Flocculibacter collagenilyticus: one gene and its partner. The protein of the gene in region 1 binds, or shares a complex with, the protein of each later gene. Links are inferred from orthologs where the notes say so. Each region holds a gene or a part of one and is shown in the gene's direction. Other genes may lie near its edges.

The links. Proteins that work in one complex are often made in the same cells at the same time.
Region 2: the proteins of rne (region 1) and eno are in contact, whole or in part, in a solved structure (PDB 2FYM), measured with the Escherichia coli proteins. The link is inferred for Flocculibacter collagenilyticus from one-to-one orthologs.

Annotation. Positions count from the first base shown.
Region 1 is NZ_CP059888.1:2,224,545-2,231,569, forward strand. Bases 2,042-5,758 are described here. They hold rne (ribonuclease E), read left to right. Parts: upstream 2,042-2,438; coding sequence 2,439-5,558; downstream 5,559-5,758. In the rest of the region: HUU81_RS09880 (Maf family protein), read left to right, coding at 1-281; HUU81_RS09885 (HAD-IA family hydrolase), read right to left, coding at 278-919; 23S rRNA pseudouridine(955/2504/2580) synthase RluC, read right to left, coding at 980-1,960; HUU81_RS09900 (EAL domain-containing protein), read left to right, coding at 6,004-7,025. UniProt on the Escherichia coli protein: Endoribonuclease that plays a central role in RNA processing and decay. Required for the maturation of 5S and 16S rRNAs and the majority of tRNAs. Also involved in the degradation of most mRNAs.
Region 2 is NZ_CP059888.1:3,151,072-3,155,816, reverse strand. Bases 261-3,140 are described here. They hold eno (phosphopyruvate hydratase), read left to right. Parts: upstream 261-994; coding sequence 995-2,287; downstream 2,288-3,140. Other genes in these bases: HUU81_RS14015 (hypothetical protein), read left to right, coding at 2,431-3,117; HUU81_RS14025 (CTP synthase), read left to right, coding at 261-780. Also shown: more of HUU81_RS14025, read left to right, coding at 1-260; HUU81_RS14010 (TolB-like translocation protein), read left to right, coding at 3,168-4,013; HUU81_RS14005 (phytanoyl-CoA dioxygenase family protein), read left to right, coding at 4,111-4,745. UniProt on the Escherichia coli protein: Catalyzes the reversible conversion of 2-phosphoglycerate (2-PG) into phosphoenolpyruvate (PEP). It is essential for the degradation of carbohydrates via glycolysis.

The DNA of each region.
Region 1 (7,025 bases):
CCGTAATCAACTGTATTACGCAACAAAAAATTACGGAAGTGGAGCCTTTTACGGTAAAGTTTAGAACACTTTTAGAAGGTGAAATAAACAATTACCTTTTAAAAGAAAAACCCTACCATTGTGCTGGTAGTTTTATGTGTGAAGGACTGGGTATTTCGTTATTCGAAAAACTGATAGGCGATGATCCAAACGCACTTATTGGCTTACCTTTAATACGTTTGAATCATATTTTGCAGCAGTTTGACTTTAACGTCTTGCTCAATAAGCCAGACGAATACTAATACTTAGTCACCGTTAATATTTCTTCAAATGAATCAATCACCGCAATTGGATTATATACTTGAAGCTCTTGCTCACTATGAACACCATAGGTTACTCCTATGCTATCCACGCCAGCGCTGTTAGCCATGGCCAAGTCGTGAATACTGTCACCTACCATCACCGCTTCACTTTTTTCAATATTTAGCGCTGTTAAGATTTGCTCAATCATTTCAGGATGAGGCTTTGATTGAGCGTCATCTGAACATCGAGAAATAGAAAAGTACTCCTTGTAGTCACCCCAAACTCGCTCCAATCCTTGCCTCCCTTTCCCTGTAGCAACAGCAAGTAATACATCTTGCTGTTTAAACGTACTCAATACATGCGCCACACCAGAAAAATACGGTGTAGGCACACTATTATCTTCTTTATATTGTTTACGATAATGCAATATAAGTGATTGATGCTGCTCAACGCTTTGTTGAGGGAATAATATCGCTACCGCTTTTTCTAGGCTTAGACCGATAATTGATTTAACGTCATGATCACTGGGTACATCACAATTAATTATACGCGCAGCATTTTGCATTGATGACACAATTCGTCCAACCGAATCCATCACAGTGCCATCCCAATCAAAAATAACCAATTTATACTTCATTACATTTACTCTTAACAAAACAAAGCTGCTTAATTAAACCTTGTTAACAAGGATTCCAGTTTACTCTTGAGATAATTTCTCTAGTGCATTTTTTAGCTGCGCATCGAGTGGCGCTTCTACCGACATAGTAGTTTCAGAGACAGGATGGATAAATCGCAGTTGATGAGCATGTAAAAATAAACGTTTTAGGCCAATTGCATTCATTCGCTTCGCAAAATTCTCATCACCATATTTGTCATCACATGCTATGGCATGATTCACACATGCAGTGTGTACTCGAATTTGATGTGTGCGGCCAGTAACAGGAAAGGCGTCAATTAATGTTGCTTCTTTAAATTGTTTTTCAATTCTAAAACGCGTTTCAGAGGCTTTACCCTCTTTATGGTCAACGATAACGATTCGTTCGCCTGATTTCAGTGTATTTTTACGAAGTGGCTCAGTGACTACTTTTATTGACTTAGGCCAAACACCTCGAACGAGCGCTAAATAATTTTTCTGTACCTTTTTACTTCTTAACTGTTCATGTAAGTGTTTCAATACCGAACGTTTTTTTGCAATCATTAAGCAGCCAGATGTATCTCTATCTAGTCTATGAACTAACTCTAAATGTTTAGCCTCTGGCCTTAACGACCTTAGCGCCTCAATAACCCCAAAACTTAGTCCACTACCACCATGTACCGCCATTCCAGATGGTTTATTTAATACAATTAGGGCTTTATCTTCGTATAAAATATGTGACTCCAACGAAGATACCATCGATAAATTTTTTGAAGGGGCAGTATCTTGTGACTCAGACACAGTAACAGGCGGTATTCTAACTACATCACCTGATTGCAATTTGTACTCTGGCTTTACCCGTTTTTTATTAACTCGAACTTCACCTTTACGAATAATGCGATAAATTTTACTTTTGGGCACACCTTTAAGAAATGTTCTCAGATAGTTATCTATTCTTTGGCCCGCATAATCTTCTTCTATATCAATAAATTGAACTTTATTTTGTGTAGATTTATCTTCTGAAATTTCTTTTTTGTTTGACATTGGCAATTTTCGTAAATTAGGACAATAATTTTAGTTGCTTAAAAAGTTATATTAGTGGGATAATACTCCCCGTTTTTTAAGCCTGAAAAACAGGTAATTAATATGGTGCTCTGCAAATACGTAAGAGTGAGAGTGTAGCAAAAACCCGAGAGAATGATCATACTGATAAAAATCATTTTTCCAATCTTTTATTTGTTTCGGGTTCAATACGCATCTTAATTTGAGAAAACGTGTGTAATAAGTTTTCAATAGTAATAAGGCATTTTCACCAGTACCAAACAGAGCAAAAAAAATAACTTAGCCATAACGAATTAGAACAGAATAGAACACCCAGAAATTAAAGCGAAACCGTTTTAATGCATAACAATTAGCACCTTTATTGCCCAGTCGCGAGACTGCACATGTTTTGAAAGGGTATCTGGCAAAACTAGGCAGCACATAATGTCGTTGTGGCTTATACTGTAAAGAGTCACAAATAATGAAGCGTATGTTAATTAACGCGACACAAATTGAAGAATTGCGTGTTGCATTGGTTGACGGTCAGCGCCTTTACGATTTAGATATCGAAAGCCCTGGTCACGAACAAAAAAAAGCCAATATATACAAAGGTAAAATTACCCGCGTTGAACCTAGCCTTGAAGCTGCTTTCGTTGATTACGGAGCAGAGCGTCATGGTTTCCTTCCATTAAAAGAAATCGCAAAAGTATACTTTCCTGAAGGTTATACATTTGACGGCCGCCCTAATATCAAAGATGTTATTCACGAAGGACAAGAAGTACTTGTTCAAGTAGATAAAGAAGAGCGCGGTCAAAAAGGTGCAGCATTAACAACATTTATTAGCCTAGCTGGTAGTTACTTAGTGCTGATGCCAAACAACCCAAGAGCCGGTGGTATTTCTCGTCGTATTGAAGGTGATGAAAGAACTGAGCTAAAAGCTGCACTAAGCCAACTGGACCTGCCTAAAGGCATGGGGCTAATTGTACGCACTGCTGGTGTTGGTAAATCTTATGAAGAGCTTGCTTACGACTTAAAAGCACTGTTGCAGCATTGGGAAGCCATTCAGGAAGCAGCAGACCGTGGTCCGGCGCCTTTCCTTATCCACCAAGAAAGTAACGTTATCTTTAGAGCAATTCGCGATTACTTGCGCCGTGATATTGGTGAAATTTTAATAGATAACCCTAAAATTTTCGAAGAAGCGCGTGCGAATATCGAACGATTCCGACCTGATTTCGTTAATCGTATTAAAACTTATCAAGGTGATGTGCCGTTATTTACTCACTACCAAATTGAGAGTCAAATAGAGTCAGCATTCCAGCGCGAAGTTCGCCTTCCTTCTGGCGGTTCAATCGTGATTGATCCTACTGAAGCATTAACATCGATTGATATTAACTCTTCAAAAGCGACTAAAGGCGGCGACATTGAAGAAACCGCGCTAAATACTAATTTAGAAGCGGCTGATGAAATTGCACGCCAATTGCGACTACGTGATTTAGGCGGCTTAATTGTTATCGACTTTATTGACATGACGCCAATTCGCAACCAACGCGAAGTGGAAAATAGACTGAAAGATGCTGTAAGGCAAGATCGCGCCAGAGTGCAAATTGGCAAAATTTCTCGTTTCGGTTTATTAGAAATGTCACGTCAACGACTTCGCCCTTCATTAGGTGATGCAAGCCAGCATTCATGCCCTCGTTGTAACGGACAAGGCACTGTTCGTGGCACAGAGTCTATCGCATTATCTATTCTTCGTTTAATGGAAGAAGAAGCGATTAAAGAGCATACAACTAGCGTTCAAGCACAAGTACCAGTGTCTGTAGCTACCTACCTATTAAATGAAAAGCGCTCTGGTGTAACTCGTATTGAGAATCGACACAATGTTGCCGTTACGATTATTCCTAATCAACACCTTGATACGCCTAACTACGAAGTTACCCGAATTCGTAAAGATGAAACGGTTGAAGACGTTAGTTACAACCTTGTCGCTAAGCCAGCGCAAGAAAAAATTGAAATTCGTACAGAAGAAGTAAAAAAAGAGCAGCCAGTGTTAAGTGGTGTAGTTACACCAAAAGCGCCTGCGCCAGCACCTGCTAAGGCGAAAGAAAAGGCAACACAAGAAGACTCAATTTTTACTAAGGTAACAGGCTGGTTAAAGTCGTTGTTTGCCACTGAAGAAGAAGTTAAACCTGTTGCCAAAACTAAGCAACAAAGGCCTAATCAAGATAGAAATAAGCGTAAACGTCCCGCTCAGGCTCGTAAGCAGAATGACAGAGATGGCCGTAACGATAATCGTAAACAAAATAATCAACGCGATTCGCAACGAGACGCACATTCAAATCAAACGAATAGAAATAAGTCTCAAGATAATAGGCAGAAAGATCATAAGTCTAAAGAGCAAAAAGTTGCAGAACGCAGACAACGCAGAAATATGCGCAAGAAAGTGCGTGTATCTGAACAACCTGAAGAGCTAGCTTCAAATAACAATGCTGTTGACAATACTGCAAGCGATATAGCTCAACAAACTCCGAAGAAAAAAGCGGCTAACAAACAAGAAGCTAAAAAAGAGCATAAGCGCGAAACTCAAGCTAAAAAGCAAGAGCAGAGCAATGCTACTGATAAAGCTTTTGACACAGCAAATAAGCACGCCGATGTGCAAGCCGAAAATGTTGAGGTAAAAAGCACTGAGCTTAAAAATGCAGAAAAGCATACTGATGAAGTAAGTGATACTGCAGAAAACAAAAAAGAAGGTCGCACACGCAGCCGCCGCTCACCTCGTCATTTAAGAGCAGCAGGCCAAAAACGTAAGCGTAATAATGATTCAGAGGGTGATTTTAACTTTGACAATATAAATAGTGCGGCTGAAGAGGCTAAGCAAACATCTGTTACTGACACTAAGCCTTCATCTGAAGAGCCGCAAGAAGCCCTAAACGAACATCAAGTTGCCACCGATACATCGACAAATGCAACTGATGCGAAATCTTCTTCTGCTCAAATTATTCATGAAGCTGATATGCCAGTAAGTAAAAATGATGTAATTGCAGCTGATGCAAAACCAAAGGCAGAAAAACAGACATCCACTGAAGACGTTAATAGTAATAAGCAGGCTGACAGTAAACAGCCGGTGACGTCTAAAGCTGACTTGGCTGAAAGTGTTGAAGCAGCTTCGGACACATCACTTACAGATGCGAATGTAGCTGCTGATACAGATGCCACTGTTAAAAGCGAAGCGAACAATACTTTAGTGGACTCTCAAGAGAAAGAAAGTAGCAAGCAAAAAGCAGAAGCACATGCCATATCTGCAAATGCTGACAGCACTGAGGAAAAAGCTAAAGTTGAAGTAGAAAGCGAGCTTGATCTAACAAACAATGATGACATGGCAGCCAAAAAATCTGTTATGCCAACATTAAGTGTGGGTAATAGATATAAGCACAGTATCAATGCGCCAATGACCAAAGCACATTCAATTGCATCTAATAATACTGAAGAAGTGATTGGTGCCATGGAAATCAGTGAGCGTGCAGATATTGCTATTGCTTCAAAACAAGCAGGTACCATGCATGCGGAGTATAAGGCATCATCGGAGCCTCATAAGCCAGCATAGTCAATGAGTTTTACTAAATTGTTAGCGTCATACAGGTAAAGCTAAAATGGCGAACATATAAGTAATTCACTAAAATAATCAAGCCAGCACACGTTGCTGGCTTTTTTGTGCGTTTTATTAATTTAAAAAGCCTTCTCCTCTCCTTTCTTCTTACTCCTTTATTTTTTCTTTTACCTAATATTTACACAGATTATTTGAATATTTATTTCTCTGAATTGCCAAACCAAAAATATAAATGCTATGCCCCCACTCATCTTGTCATTCATGAACTATATTTCATAATGTCTATAGTTATTAATTGTTAAGCTTCTATATGTAAATAAGTGCTCCAATTAGTTAACACCTTTAAAAATATGAATACGTAGCACTTGATTTTATTCTAATGTAGTATAAGCGCTCAAAAATTATGAAGCTTAAATAATTAAGCCTGTTTAGAGGTGAAGGTTTGCGTTATTTATTCGGAATTGTTTTATTTTGTGTAGTATTGAATATTCATGCAAAAGAAACAGTTAAACTAGAACAACTCTCGCTTGACGAAGGGCTAAGCCAAGGCGAAGTCCAAAGTATGTTGCAGGATCACGAGGGATTTTTATGGTTAGGCACTCAGCAAGGATTAAATCTATTTGATGGATATCGAATTCAGCTTGTTAGCGGGCCTGAAAATATACTGCAAATCCAAAGCATCAGCAGTTTATATCAAGATAATAAAAATAGGATTTGGGTAGGCTCAACGCCAAATCGTAACTTTATCATCGATAAACAAACTGGTGAGATAGAGGAAATTGATCCTCCTTTCCCTACAGATTATGATATTTGGGACTCTTCTTTTGGTGATATTAAACCCGCTAAAGGCGATGACTTATGGTTAGCGACTCTTACCGCTATCTTTTATTATAATGCTACACAGCATAGTGTTGAATTTTTTACAGAATTCCAAAGTATATTAAACGACAACAATATTATTAGAAAAATCATCCAGATTGATGATTATTTATTTGTCGCTACCAGTAATGGCCTTTACCGTGTTTCTATTGCAACCAAAGAAGTCGTTCATATCGACTACTTATCCTTACTCACTAAAGATAAAGCACCGCCATCAGAAGACAGTTTAAACGTTAAGGGGTTTTATCTTTCCGACAATCGTACATTGTTATTAGGCACTGTTGCTGGTTTATATCAAGTTGCTATCGAGCAGCTACTTACAAATGTAAACTCACAGTCTACAACTCCTTCTATAAGTATCCTTGCAAAAGAACTGGTGCCTGAATTAAATATATGGAAATTAATTGAAGAATCAGAACATTATTGGTTAGCAACGAACGATGGCTTATACAAATTACATAAAAATCAAGAGTTAGAACATATTGTCCGCCTTTCAGAAACTGTCTATCAAATAGCGGATGACGATATTCAGTCAATGATTAAGGATAAAGAAGGGAATATATGGCTAGCTAGTAGGAATGACGG
Region 2 (4,745 bases), 930 kb from region 1 along the record:
GGCGAAGTAACCATTGGTATGGTGGGTAAATATGTTGAACTTGCTGACGCTTATAAATCAGTAAACGAGGCCCTTAAACATGCGGGATTAAAAAATCGTTTAACAGTGAACATTCGTTATGTTGATTCGCAAGACTTAGAAAGCAAAGGAGTTGAACGCTTAAAAGATTTAGACGCTATTCTTGTGCCAGGTGGATTTGGTGAGCGCGGTGTTGAGGGCAAAATTTTAGCGGCGAAATACGCTCGTGAAAACAATGTACCATATTTAGGTATTTGTTTGGGAATGCAAGTTGCGCTTATCGAGTTCGCGCGTAATGTAGCAAATATGGAAGGTGCAAATTCAACTGAATTTGATAAAGCTTCGCCTTTCCCTGTTGTTGGCTTAATTACTGAGTGGCTAGGCAAAGACGGCCAAGTAGAAGTGCGTGATGAACAGTCTGATTTAGGTGGCACCATGCGCTTAGGTTCGCAAAAGTGTCATCTTATTAAAGGCAGCAAAGCACATGAACATTATGGATCTGAAGAGATTTTTGAGCGCCATCGTCATCGCTTTGAAGTGAATAACAACTACGTAGAACAATTAGAAAAGGCGGGGTTAAAATTCACAGGTTTGTCTGAAGATAAAAACCTAGTTGAAATAATTGAAAACCCAAATCATCCTTGGTTTGTGGCTGCGCAATTCCATCCAGAGTTCACCTCTACGCCACGAGACGGACACCCATTATTTGAAGGGTTTGTTGCCGCCGCCGGGCAAGCGCAAAAAGAACTTTTTAACTCATAGCAATAATTAAATTAAAAGCCGTGTACTTCTCGACACGGCTTTTTTAATATACCCCAAGCAATGAAGAGGCAGGTAGGCGACAAGCAACTGAATTATCATGAACTTAGATAAACTAAGTGATGGGTATTAAGGCGTACAGCCAATAACGCAGCACCTTCAAGTGGCACGGGTATAGATAAAAATACCTACCCTACAAGATACAGAGGAATATAAGATGTCGAAGATTGTAAAAGTGCTAGGCCGTGAAATTATGGATTCACGCGGCAACCCAACTGTGGAAGCAGAAGTATATTTAGAAGGCGGAGCTTGGGGCAGAGCATGTGCACCTTCAGGTGCTTCTACAGGTTCACGTGAAGCACTAGAACTACGTGATGGCGATAAAGCACGCTATTTAGGTAAGGGTGTATTAAAAGCAGTCGACAATGTTAACAATCTAATTGCTAATACACTAATTGGCATGAATGCGTATGATCAAAAAGCGATAGACGCGGCGATGATTGAAGTAGACGGCACTGAAAATAAAGACAAATTAGGCGCAAATGCAATTTTAGCGGTATCTCTTGCTACAGCAAAAGCCGCTGCACAAGATAAAGGTGTGCAACTGTTCGAACATATTGCCGAGCTAAACGGTACAGCTGGTGAATATTCAATGCCTGTGCCAATGATGAATATTTTAAACGGTGGCGAGCACGCTGATAACAACGTAGATATTCAAGAGTTTATGGTTCAGCCAGTTGGCGCTAAAAACTTCCGCGAAGCGCTACGTATGGGGGCAGAAATTTTTCATCAGCTGAAAAAAGTACTTACTGAAAAAGGCTTAAGTACCGCGGTAGGTGACGAAGGTGGTTTTGCACCAAACCTAGCCTCTAATGAAGAAGCGTTAGCTGTGATCACGGATGCCGTTGCACGTGCTGGCTATAAAATGAATGAAGACATTACACTAGCGTTAGACTGTGCGGCATCTGAATTTTATGTAGATGGTAAATACGACCTAAAAGGCGAAGGCAAAGTATTCGACTCAGAAGGTTTTGGTGACTACCTAGCAGCACTTACTCAAAAGTACCCAATTGTATCGATTGAAGATGGTTTAGATGAATCTGATTGGGATGGCTGGGCAAGCTTAACCAATAAAATTGGTGATAAAGTGCAGTTAGTGGGAGATGATTTATTCGTAACCAACACGAAAATTCTTAAACGTGGTATTGATAATGGTATTGGTAACTCGATTTTAATTAAATTTAACCAAATCGGTTCATTAACAGAAACGTTAGAAGCGATTCGTATGGCGAAAGATGCAGGTTTCACTGTTGTTATCTCTCATCGATCGGGCGAAACAGAAGATGCCACTATTGCTGACTTAGCAGTCGCCACTGCAGCAGGACAAATTAAAACAGGTTCACTTTGTCGCTCTGACCGTGTTGCTAAATATAATCAATTATTAAGAATTGAAGAAATGTTAGCAGACAAAGCGGTATACCGTGGCCGCACTGAAATTAAAGGTCAGTAATACTTAGTTCACCCAGAGTTTTTTGGGTAAGCCTTAATGAATAAAGCCGCTTTTGCGGCTTTATTGCTATTTTTTATACTCTTTTTGCTTAAAATATATTACTTTAGAGATAGCTGATAATTTAAACACTCGTTGGATAAGTTTTGGTACAACACGATCTCTACGGACAACAACAGCACTTATGGCACGATAAATACGAGCAACTCAGATATGCTCAGCTGTGCAATGCGCTGTACCAAAGAGAACTTTTCTCATTAATCAATGACCCAAACTTAAACCACCTTTCTTTAAAAAAACGCTGTGCTAGCTTACCGCATTACGTAAAGCGTGCGGCAGAAACATTACTAAATATTGAAACACCGTTACAGCTAGATTCTGAAAACGCGTCATGGTTTGCCAAACAATCCAAGCATTGCCCTTCAACAAAACAAACATCGGATGTCGTCAGCCAGTTTTATCAACATCATGCCGTACTGGCCATGATAGTGCCACTGAGTGTGGTTGATCATGGTACAGAAACTATTGCGCTAGACTCTGTAGATCAAATCGCCAAAGACGGTACACGTATTCATTTAAATCAGTATGGCTGGTTCAAGACGGATAATTGCTTAGCAAAGCCGTTAATCGATGAAACAAGCGATGCTCAAATAAACAGTACGCAAGTAAGATTATTAAAACCCGTAAAAGCCATTTTAACCGCTGCGTGTTGTGGTCATAGATGGAACAATCAATTAAAAACGTCACCTCGCGCATTAACGTTGCGCGAGCTGCTTCTTACTACACGCATAAACTGGAAAACCCCTTCAAAGCCGCTAAAACTGGTTAATTAGGCTTGAGAGGGTAGATATAAATGTGACTAGTTAAACTTATAAGGAAAATCATGAAGCGTATTTCTATTGTTTTTTTATTTTCATTAGTGGTATTAGGGTGTGGGGTTTATAGCCAAAGAGTATCGTCCGTACCTGAAGGTCCTTACTTAGGGCAAAAGCCACCTGGTTCAACTCCTGAATTATTTGCTCCAGATATTATTCAAACAGAATATAGAGAAGGTGCTTACGCTATTCCTCCTCAATTAGATGAGTTTTATATACGCAGAAGAGGCGGAGAACATAAAAGTAATACGTTAGTTGTTGTTCAATATAAGAGTAATCAATGGATTGAGTCTGTTATATCTCCTAAATCGGGAGAACCATTTATTTCTCCTGACGGTAAGGTTATGCATTTAGGTAAAAAGTATAGAGAGCGAACTGATACAGGTTGGTCTGATGTGAAAAGTTTAGGGGCGCCATTTGAAGATTATAGAATTATGCGGCTTACTGCTTCGTCTTCTGGCACTTACTATTTTGATGAAGCGAGTAAGTCGGGACCAATTCGTTACTCGCGGTTTATAGATGGCAAGCGTGAAGCTCCCAAGGCAATAGATATTAAAATGGGAGATTGGAATGCTCATCCTTTTATTGCGCCTGATGAGTCGTACTTGATATGGGATGACCAAGGCGAGGGAGGGTATGGAAGTAGTGACTTATATATTTCATTTCGTAAAGATGATGGCTCATGGGGAGCAGCCATCAATTTGGGTGATAAAATCAACTCAGAATTTGAAGATGCCTATGGCAGTGTCTCGCCCGATGGGAAGTATTTTTTCTTTCTTCGCTCATATGGCGGAAATAAAGCTGATATTTATTGGGTCGACGCACAAGTAATTAAGGCGCTTAAGCCAATTTAATGAGTGATATTTAACTTATCTAAATTCAGGGCGATTAAGTTGTTTATCGCCTAGCAGCCTCTTTAATTGTTTTAGATATAAAAGGCAGAGATGTTTTATGGATAGTGATTATGAAGAGAAGGGATATGTAGTTTTCAAGCAAGTTTTTACCTCACAAGAGCTCCATAATCTTCGTGAAGTGATTATGCAGTTCCATCGATCATGGAAGCAGGAAAATGCCAAATTCTATAAGGAAAAAGCAGTAAACTCGGCTTATTTAACAGCTAAAAAACATCTTGAGAAGCCTGCAAGAGAGCGGTTATTCAAGTTTATTGGCTCCAATAAGCTGATGGACAGGGTTACTGAGATTATGGGGACTTGTCCTGCTTTTATGAATACGCAGCTATTTTTTGATCCTGTAAATCTTGATCAAAGGAATTACTGGCATAGGGATCCGCAATATCACCTGTCTGTAGAGGAGCAAAAATCAGCGCTTTCAGGCGCTAATGTGCTTCATTTTAGGATCCCCCTAATGGATGAGCCAGGCATAGAACTAATACCCGAAACCCACAAGCGTTGGGACACTCGTGAAGAGTTGAATGTTCGCTTAGAGCAATGTGGACGTAAAAATTACGAAAGTTTACCTGCTGGAGTGAAAGTTAGCTTACAGGCAGGCGACTTATTGGTATTTAGCGCAAATATGATCCACCGAGGAATATATGGCATGAACCGATTATCATTAGATATATTATT